DNA from 3 places in the Halanaerobium sp. genome. Region 3 is predicted to be linked to each of the others. Evidence: riboswitches for the same ligand, from Rfam matches in the RefSeq annotation. Region 3 holds a riboswitch; each other region holds the start of a gene.
The links. A riboswitch is a leader RNA that binds a small molecule or an ion and turns the genes downstream of it on or off. The one in region 3 is predicted to bind S-adenosylmethionine.

Region 1: it holds a riboswitch for S-adenosylmethionine, as region 3 does, so the genes downstream of both, CI949_RS09415 (O-acetylhomoserine aminocarboxypropyltransferase/cysteine synthase family protein) here and CI949_RS08910 (O-acetylhomoserine aminocarboxypropyltransferase/cysteine synthase family protein) in region 3, are expected to answer to the same signal.
Region 2: it holds a riboswitch for S-adenosylmethionine, as region 3 does, so the genes downstream of both, CI949_RS04335 (methionine ABC transporter ATP-binding protein) here and CI949_RS08910 (O-acetylhomoserine aminocarboxypropyltransferase/cysteine synthase family protein) in region 3, are expected to answer to the same signal.

What each region holds. Positions count from the first base shown of each region.
Region 1 covers NZ_QBLR01000075.1:8,941-12,223, forward strand. Annotated here, with positions in the region: gene nagZ (beta-N-acetylhexosaminidase) at 1-1,487, shown strand, start outside; SAM riboswitch class I at 1,542-1,646, shown strand; gene CI949_RS09415 (O-acetylhomoserine aminocarboxypropyltransferase/cysteine synthase family protein) at 1,811-3,088, shown strand; gene metA (homoserine O-succinyltransferase) at 3,109-3,283, shown strand, end outside.
Region 2 covers NZ_QBLR01000022.1:19,450-22,732, reverse strand. Annotated here, with positions in the region: gene CI949_RS04340 (methionine ABC transporter permease) at 53-727, opposite strand; gene CI949_RS04335 (methionine ABC transporter ATP-binding protein) at 720-1,742, opposite strand; SAM riboswitch class I at 1,833-1,942, opposite strand; gene CI949_RS04330 (ATP-dependent helicase) at 2,066-3,283, opposite strand, start outside.
Region 3 covers NZ_QBLR01000068.1:10,575-13,857, reverse strand. Annotated here, with positions in the region: gene metA (homoserine O-succinyltransferase) at 1-651, opposite strand, end outside; gene CI949_RS08910 (O-acetylhomoserine aminocarboxypropyltransferase/cysteine synthase family protein) at 667-1,944, opposite strand; SAM riboswitch class I at 2,099-2,202, opposite strand; gene CI949_RS08905 (RNA polymerase sigma-54 factor) at 2,318-3,283, opposite strand, start outside.

The sequences.
Region 1 (3,283 bases), on a different contig from region 3:
ATATGATAGAAAATTATCATGTGGGGGGAGTAATTTATTTCAGCAGAAATATAGAAAGTCCCGAGCAGACTGCAGAACTATCAAATCAACTGCAGCAGATTGCTTTGAGTTCAGGGTCTAAAATTCCACTTTTTATTTCTGCAGATCAGGAAGGTGGAACTGTGACCAGATTAGCTGGTGCAACTCATTTTCCAGGCAATATGGCTCTGGGAGCAGCTAATGATCAAGATTTAACTACAGAAGTAGCTGAATCTACTGCTTCAGAGCTTAAAAATTTAGGGATAAATGTAAACCTGGCTCCAGTACTTGATATTAACAATAATCCTGATAATCCATTAATTGGAGTCCGTTCATTTGGGGGAGATCCAAAGCTGGTGGCAGAGTTGGGTGCAGCCTATATTAAAGGCCTGCAGTCTGGGGGAGTTATTGCTACTGCCAAACATTTTCCGGGACATGGAGATACAGATACAGATTCTCATCTTGATCTGCCAATTATTAAGCATCCGCGCTCAAGACTGGATCAGGTAGAATTATATCCTTTTAAAAAAGCAATTCAGGCTGGAGTAGACAGTATAATGACAGCTCATGTGTATTTTCCAGCAATTGAAAAAGAAGAAGATATTCCGGCCACGCTTTCAAAGTCAGTTTTGACTGATTTACTAAGAAATGAACTTAAATTTGAAGGTTTAATCATTACAGACTGCATGGAAATGAAGGCAATAGTTAATACTTTTGGTACAGTTGAGGGTGCAGTCAAAACAATTGAAGCAGGTAGTGATACAGTTTTGGTTTCCCACAGTTATCAGCGGCAGAAAAATGCAATTGAGGCTGTAATTGAAGCTGTTAAATCTGGCCGGATTAGCGAAAAAAGAATTGATGCCTCTGTCAAAAGGATTTTAAGCCTTAAGGCAAAAAGGATTATTCTGGATCAGGTAGATAAAGCCGATCCAGCTCAAATTAATTTTAAAAATCACAAAAAAATTGCACAAAAACTAGCAGAAAAATCATTAACTTTAGTAAAAAATGAGAATGTCTTTCCTCTAAAAAATATTAAAGGAAAAAAAATGACTATCATTGATTTTGAAATGGGAAGGGTTTCTCTGGCAGAAAATGAAGGTGAAAAAAACAATCTATTTGCCAACTATTTGAACAAGGAAATTATAAATCTGGATCATATTCGACTGCAGAAGAATGCTGTTTTAAGTTTTGATGATCAGCAGAGAATAGAAGCTAGTGATTTAATAATTGTCTGCACCTATAATGCCACAGCAAATAGATATCAGGCAGAACTGGCAGAAAAATTGGCTGAAAATAATAATGTTCTGGTGCTTGCACTTCGTAATCCATATGATTATCAACTAATTGATAAAACTCAGGCTTTTATAACAACTTATGATTACAGTCCGGCCGGTCAGAAAGCAGCTGCAGATTTTATCTTAGGGAAAATTAAAGCAAAAGGAAAACTGCCGGTCAGTGTTGATTTATAAGAATCTTTACTTGACAGAATTGCTTATCTATGTTAAAGTTATAAAAAACAATAAAACTTATCTAGAGAGGTGGAGGGACTGGCCCTTTGAAACCCGGCAACCAGCAGTTAGTTACTGCCCGGTGCTAATTCCAGCAGGAAGATTCCTGAAAGATAAGGAGTTAATTAATTACCCACTCCTTCTTTTAGGAAGTGGGATTTTTTGATTCAAGAGCAGGATATTTTGTTTTTGAAATGAGTAGTACAGGCAGTAGTAATCAGTAGGTTGATCATCTGGTTTTATTGTTTTTAATTTGAGAAGAGAAAATTAGAGGAGGAAATTAAATGAGTTTAAAATTTGACACTTTAGCATTACATGCAGGTTATGAAGCGGGCGAGAATAAGAAATCAGCGGCAGTTCCTATTTATCAGACAACATCCTATTTATTTGATGACACAGATCATGCAGCAGGTTTATTTGCCTTAAAAAAACCAGGCAATATTTATACCAGAATTATGAATCCAACCAATTCGGTCCTGGAAAAGAGAATTGCTGCTCTTGAAGGTGGAGTAGGAGCTCTGGCTGTTTCTTCAGGACAGGCAGCGGAAGTGATTGCACTTTTAACTATTTGTAATAATGGTGACCATATTGTAAGTGGAAGCTCAATTTATGGTGGTACTCATAATTTATTTAAACATACCTTTAAAAATATGGGGATAGATGTCAGTTTTGTTGATTCTGAAGATCCAGAAAGTTTTAAAGAGGAAATTAATGAGCAGACAAAGGCCTTATATGTCGAGACAATTGGTAATCCAGCTTTATCTGTACCCGATTTTGAGAGGATGGCAGAAATTGCTCATCAGTCAGGTATTCCCTTAATAGTTGATAATACTTTTGCTACTCCCTATTTGTGTAATCCATTTAAACATGGGGCAGATATTGTAATTCACTCGACCACTAAGTATATAGCCGGCCACGGTAATTCTATTGGTGGTGTAATTGTTGACAGCGGTAATTTTGACTGGAATACTGGTAGATTTCCCGGGCTTGTAGAGCCTGACCCAAGTTATCACGGGATTAAATTTCAGGAGGAGTTTGAAGAAGCAGCTTTTATAACTAAAGCCAGAGTTCAGCTTTTAAGAGATTTAGGTAGTGCTCCAAGTCCTTTTAATTCATTTTTAACAATTACCGGTCTGGAAACTCTAGGTTTGAGAATGCAGAGACATTCGGAAAATGCTCAGTCAGCAGCGGAATTTCTAGAAGCTGATCAGAGAGTAGACTGGGTAAGTTATCCCGGTTTGGAAAGCCATGACTCTTATCAAAATGCTCAAAAATATCTGGAAAATGGAAATGGTGGGATGATTGCCTTTGGGATTAAGGGTGGTAAAGCTGCAGCCGTGAAATTTATTAACCAGCTTGATTTATTTCTTCATTTGGCCAATGTTGGAGATGCAAAATCACTGGCTATCCATCCGGCAAGTACAACTCACCAGCAGTTAAGTGATGAAGACCTAAAGAAAACAGGTATTTCACCTGAATTGATTAGATTGTCGATTGGAATTGAAGATATTGAAGATCTGAAAGTAGATTTAGATCAGGCTTTAGCAGCAGCTCAAAATTAAGAAGCCAGGAGTGAGAAGAGATGCCTATTAAAATACAGGACGAATTACCAGCAGTAGAAACCCTAGAAAATGAAAATATATTTGTCATGAAAGAATCACGCGCAACTCATCAGGATATACGTTCTTTAAAGATCTTAATTCTGAATTTAATGCCCAACAAAATAAAAACAGAAACCCAGATTTTACGTTTGATTG
Region 2 (3,283 bases), on a different contig from region 3:
CTATCTTATGTTATTCTAAATCAAAACATGATAATAGTAAATATTTTACCACTTAGGCTCTGTGATCAAAAAATGAAGCTATCTGATTACCAAAAAATTGAATTAACTGCACCATAACTACCAAAATAACAATAGTCTCCAGCATAATAGCCAGCTGAAAACGCTGGTACCCATAGCGGATAGCGATATCGCCGAGACCACCCCCACCAACTGCTCCAGCCATGGCTGAATAACTTACCAGACTAATTGCTGTCAGAGTCAGGCCGAGAATAATCGCCGGCAGTGATTCTGGTAATAAAACTTTAAATACAATCTGTAAGGGGCTGGCTCCCATCGACTGAGCTGATTCGACAACTCCCTGATCAATTTCTAAAATCGCATTATCAGTGACTCTTCCCATAAATGGAATTGCTGCCAGAGAAAGTGGAACTACCGCTGCATTGGTGCCAATTGAAGTCCCAACTATCATTCTGGTAAAGGGAATAACTGCTACCATTAGAATAATAAAAGGAATCGATCGCCCAATATTAATTATTCCATCAAGAATAAAATTTAACGGTTTATTGGGTAAAATATGGCCCTGTCTGGTGATTGTAGTTAAAATACCAAGTGGAATTCCTCCTACTATCGCAAAAAATAATGACATTGCCACCATGTATAAAGTTTCTAAAGAACCGCTAATCATTAAATCATTGTAGCGGGCTAAATCTGTAATAAAATTAAACATTATCCAACACCTCAACTCTTAAATCCTGACTCTTTAGATAGGCAATACTTTCCTCAATATTGGTCAGCTGCCCTTCTAAATCAAGCACCAGAGTACCAAAAGGAACACCCTGAATTTCATCAATATTTCCATATAAAATATTTGCGTCAACTGAATAATGTTTTACCAGATCAGAAATATAGGGGTCATGTGTCTTTTCTCCCACAAAGGAAACTCTAATTAATTCTCCCGGTCTTTCTTTTCTAACATATTTAACTATGCGCTCCGGCAGATCAAAATCAATAACTGAACTGATAAACTTTTTGGTCAGCGCTTTCTGCGGCTTTGAAAAAATATCAATTATTGATCCTTCCTCAATAATTTCTCCAGCCTCTAAAACAGCAACTCGATCACAAATATCTTTAATTACTCCCATCTCATGGGTAATTAAAATAATTGTCAGGTTCATCTCATCTCTAATTCTGCCTAAAAGTTCAAGTACAGATTTAGTACTTTCCGGGTCAAGCGATGAGGTCGCTTCATCCGACAAAAGTAAATCAGGGTCATTTGCCAGAGCTCTGGCAATACCTACCCTCTGCTTCTGACCTCCAGAAAGCTGAGCTGGATAATGATCTGCCCGATCTTCCAGGCCGACCAGTTCAATTAATTCTTTTGCTTTTTGACGTCTTTTCTTTTTTCCCACTCCTGCAATTTCAAGTGGAAAAGCTACATTCCCCAGGACAGTTCTTGAAGAAAGAAGATTAAAGTGCTGAAAAATCATACCAATCTTCTGCCTGGCAGCTCTTAAATTCTGAGAGCTGAGTTCTGTCAGATCTGTACCATTAATATTTATAGTTCCAGAAGTAGGCTCTTCCAGTAAATTGAGCATTCTAATCAAAGTACTCTTCCCTGCACCACTGGGTCCAATCATTCCAAATATCTCACCATCAGCAACTTCCAGGTTGAGTCCATTGATTGCCTCAACTTTTCCCTGAGCTGCATGATAGTGCTTAGTTAAATTTTCAATTTTAATCAATACTAATCACCCTTTAAAAAATAATAAAACTGCTCCAAATATCAAGAGCAGTTAGAAATGAAAAAAATCCTCCTGAGAGGATTTGATTGCCTCTCATCTATCATTCCCTTCTGGAAATGCTGGAATTAGCACCTTACTAAAGACTTTAAGTAGGTTGCCGGGTATCAAAGGGCCAGTCCCTCCACCGCTCTTGATGATTTTTATTTTCTTTTTAAGTTATATAGTAGTTTATCACTCAATTTTAAATCTGTCAAGTACTTTGTTGGTACCAGGTACAAAACGGCCGTTTTGTACCTGGTTATAGTGAAATAAAGAACAATGCCCTATATAACTTCGACATTTTTTCGCATCTGAATCCCGGAACCGCCTTTTTTGCTTTCTACACTGGTAAAATCAAGCCGCTGCTCAGGCAATTCATATAAAAATCTGGAAGGAACAATCTGCTTGTACTGCCCCTGTTCTCCGGAAACTTTGCGATTTGAAAATGATATAAAGAGTAATTTTTCAGCTCTGGTCATTGCTACATAAAAGAGCCTCCGCTCTTCTTCTACAGCATAGGGATTTGAACCTGCTGCCTTTTCTTCCAGACTTTTTAGATGAGGAAAGACTTCTTCCTCTGCTCCAATAATAAAAACAACTGGAAATTCAAGTCCTTTGGCTGAATGAGCAGTCATTACTTTGACCTTTTCCTGAGTATCTTCGCTAATATCCTTATCTGAAATCAATTTGTTAATCAATAAATAATCATAAAGTCCTCGCCCGGGATTATTTTTTTGAAAATCTGCCATATCCTCTAAAAACATGTTCATATATTTTTTTCTCTCTTCTGGACTGTCAAGCTCTGCCAGTACATTTTGATCAAAATCTACCCGCTGATAAAGCTCAAGAGCCTTTTTATGCATTGCCAGCTTTTCATCCCGCAGATCATAAATGCTGTCAATAACCCGCCGCTGAAATTCAATAATATTAGCCGCCTTGTTATTTCCAATTCCCTTAACAAGAGTCGGACTCTCAAAAACATCAGTAATTTTCAGATTGTGCTCTCTGGCATATTTGTTAATTTCACTCAACAAAATTTCTCCAACCCCGTGAACCTCAATTCTAAAAAGCCGCTTTAAAGCCAGCCTGTCATTAGGATTAACCAGCAGTTTAAGATAATTGACAAAATAGCGAATTTCCTGGCGGTCAAAAAAGCTAACTCCTCCTACCAGCTGATGAGGGATTCTAAACTTTGGCAGCTGATTCTGCAGCTGCATCGATTGAAAATGGCTGCGGCACAAAATAGCAATATCACTTAATTTATAATTATAAAAATCAACAAGGTGATTAATCCGCTTACAGACATATTTTGCCTCAACAAGAGGACTTTCTGCTCGAGCTATAAAAATTGGAGCCCCATCGTCAGCTTCAGTCCAGGCTTCTTTAACCTTATTCTGACTGTTATTGTTTATCAGTTGATTGGAGGCTGAAATAATATTATTGGAGCTGCGGTAATTGCGCTCCAGCTTAACAATTTTAGCTTCTGGATAGTCATGCTCAAA
Region 3 (3,283 bases):
CGCTTCTTTTGACTCTGATAAAATATTTAACGCTTCTACTTCTTCTATATCTTCTTTTCTTATTTCAGTATGCCTTGAATGAGGAACATAAAACAGATCATCAAAGCCCCTCATCAATTTTATATGTTTTTTATTTTTATAATGCTCAAAAATCCCAAACATTTTTTCTGATAGCGGATATTTTCCCACACCATAATGATGATATAGAGCTGCCTGACTTCCCCAGCAAATATGGAAGGTAGAGTAAACATGATGCAGGCTCCAATCCATAATTTGCTGCAGTTCCTCCCAATAATCTACTTCCTCAAATTCAAAAGTTTCAACTGGAGCTCCGGTAATTATCATTCCATCATATTTATTTTCCTTAATCTCATCAAATGTATTATAAAACTTAATTAAATGTTCTTCTGCTGTATTTTTTGAAGTATGAGTTACCGGATGCATCAGATCAACATCTACCTGTAGTGGTGTATTCGAAATCAAACGTAGAATTTGCGTTTCAGTCTTTATTTTAGTAGGCATTAAATTCAAAATTAAAATCTTCAAAGACCTTATATCCTGATGAGTTGCTCTAGATTCTTTCATTACAAAAATATTCTCATTTTCTAGTGTCTCTACTGCTGGTAAATCATTTTGAATTTTAACTGGCAATTTTATCACTCCAATCTATGCTTGAGCAGTTTTTAATGCCTGATTTAAGTCATTTTTAATATCATCAATATTTTCAATTCCAATTGAAAGTCTGATTAATTCCGGCGAAATTCCCGTCTTAATTAAGTCTTCTTCACTTAACTGCTGATGGGTTGTACTTGCCGGATGAATAGCTAAAGATTTAGTATCACCAACATTAGCCAGATGTAAAATAAGTTCTAATTTATTAATAAATTTCTCAGCCGCCTTTTTACCTCCTTTAATACCAAAGGCAACCATACCTCCATAACCATTGCTAAGATATTTTTTTGCATTCTGATGTGATTTATGACTTTCTAAGCCAGGATAACTGACCCATTCAACTCTTTCATCCGCTTCTAAAAATTCAGCAACTGCTTGAGCATTCTTGGAATGCTGTTTCATTCTTAAAGCTAATGTTTCCAGGCCGGTGATGGTTAAAAACGAATTAAACGGACTGGGAGAACTACCTAAATCTCTTAGAAGCTGAACTCTGGCCTTTGTAATAAAGGCAGCTTTACCAAATTCTTCTTGAAATTTAACCCCATGATAACTTGGATCAGGTTCAATTAATTCGGGAAATCTACCAGTATCCCAGTCAAAATTACCACTATCAACTATAATTCCACCAATCGAATTACCATGCCCGGAAATGTACTTTGTCGTCGAGTGTACAACTATATCTGCCCCAAATTCAAAAGGATTACAAATATAAGGTGAAGCAAAAGTATTGTCAACAATTAATGGTATTCCTGCCTGATGTGCTATTTCTGCCAACCTTTCAAAATCTGGCACAGCTAAAGAAGGATTACCAATAGTCTCAATGTAGAGAGCTTTTGTTCGTTCATTAATTGCAGCTTTAAATGATTCAGGATCTTCAGAATCAACAAAACTAACATCTATCCCCATATTTTTGAATCTATGTTTAAATAAATTATGAGTTCCACCATAAATAGAGCTGCCGCTTACTATGTGGTCTCCATTATTACAGATAGTTAGTAGTGCAATTACTTCAGCTGCCTGGCCTGAAGATACTGCTAAAGCTCCCACTCCTCCCTCAAGTTCTGTAATTCTCTTTTCCAGCACTGTATTACTTGGATTTTGAATTCTACTATAAATATCTCCTTCTTCTTTTAAAGCAAATAAATCTGCTGCATGTTCAGTGCTGTCAAATAAGTAAGATGTGGTCTGATAAATAGGAACTGCCGCTGATTTCCTGTTTTTGTCTGCCTCATAACCTGCATGTAGTGCTAAAGTTTCAAATTTTAATTTCATTAAATTTTCCTCCTCTAATTTTTGCTGCTCAAAATTTAATTTAACTAATAATTATAAATAATTTTGCCAATACAGCTGCTCAAAAACAATAAAATCATTGCTAAATAAAAAACCCCACTTCCTAAGTAAATATAGGAGTGGGTAATTTACTTGCTCCTTATCTCTCAGAAATCTTTCTGTTGGAATTAGCACCGGGCAAAATTAACTGCTGGTTGCTGGGCTTCAAAGGGCCAATCCCTCCACCACTCTTGATAAGTTTTATTGTTTTTTATAACTTTAACATAGATTAGTAATCCTGTCAAGAAAATAATTTTCTTTAATTATACAATTTAACTCTAATTAAGAATAAAAAATCATTATTTAATTGTAAAATTTATTTCTTTTTTCGCTGACGTGAACTTTTAATACCTAAAGATTTTCTGTATTTTGCAACAGTTCTTCTAGAAATATCTAATTCATATTTTTTAGCAAATATTTCAGCTAATTTACTGTCACTAAGTGGATGTGAGCTATCTTCAGCCTCAATTTCTTCACTCAACATTGCTTTGATACTAACTGATGAAACACCGTCAATACCACTGTTAAAAAAGAATTTCAAACTAAAAACTCCATGAGGTGTTTGTAAATATTTAGCAGTCGTAGCTCGGCTGACAGTGGATTCGTGCATTTCAATTTCTTCAGCAACTTCTTCCATTGTTAAAACCTTTAAATTTTTTAAACCATTTTCAAAAAAATCCATCTGCTTTTTTAAAATTGCTTGAGCAATTTTTCTAATTGTATTCTTTCTCTGTTCAATACTTTTGATCAGCCAAACAGCAGCCTGATATTTTTCCTTTAAATAATCACTAATCATATCATCATCTTGATTTTTTAATAAATTATAATAGTAAGAACTGATAGTAACAGTAGGATAAGCGGTATTTTTTTCTTCGATATAAAATTTTCCATCTTCTTTTTTTACAATTAAATCAGGATCAATATATTCAGCTTTACAGGAAGCAAAACTGCTGTCATAGTTTATATCTAATTTTTGAATTCTTTGATAAACTTCTGCTATTTCTTCTTTATTAAAACCTTCGGCAGCAAAAATTTCAGCAATCATTTCTAAATCTGTGGTTAGCTCACCTGACTCATTTAAACTGCCTACAATAAATTTCCCAAGTTCAATTTCATCATCACTGAGAACCTCAAAAAGCTGATTTTCTAAATATTCGCAAAAATCCGGCTGATAAGCAACAAAATTTTCATATTCTATATCTTGCTTCTGAACAGAATTAAAACTTGATTCCCTATAATTCATATCCCTTTGTGACTCCATCATCTCAAGTAAAGGATTTTC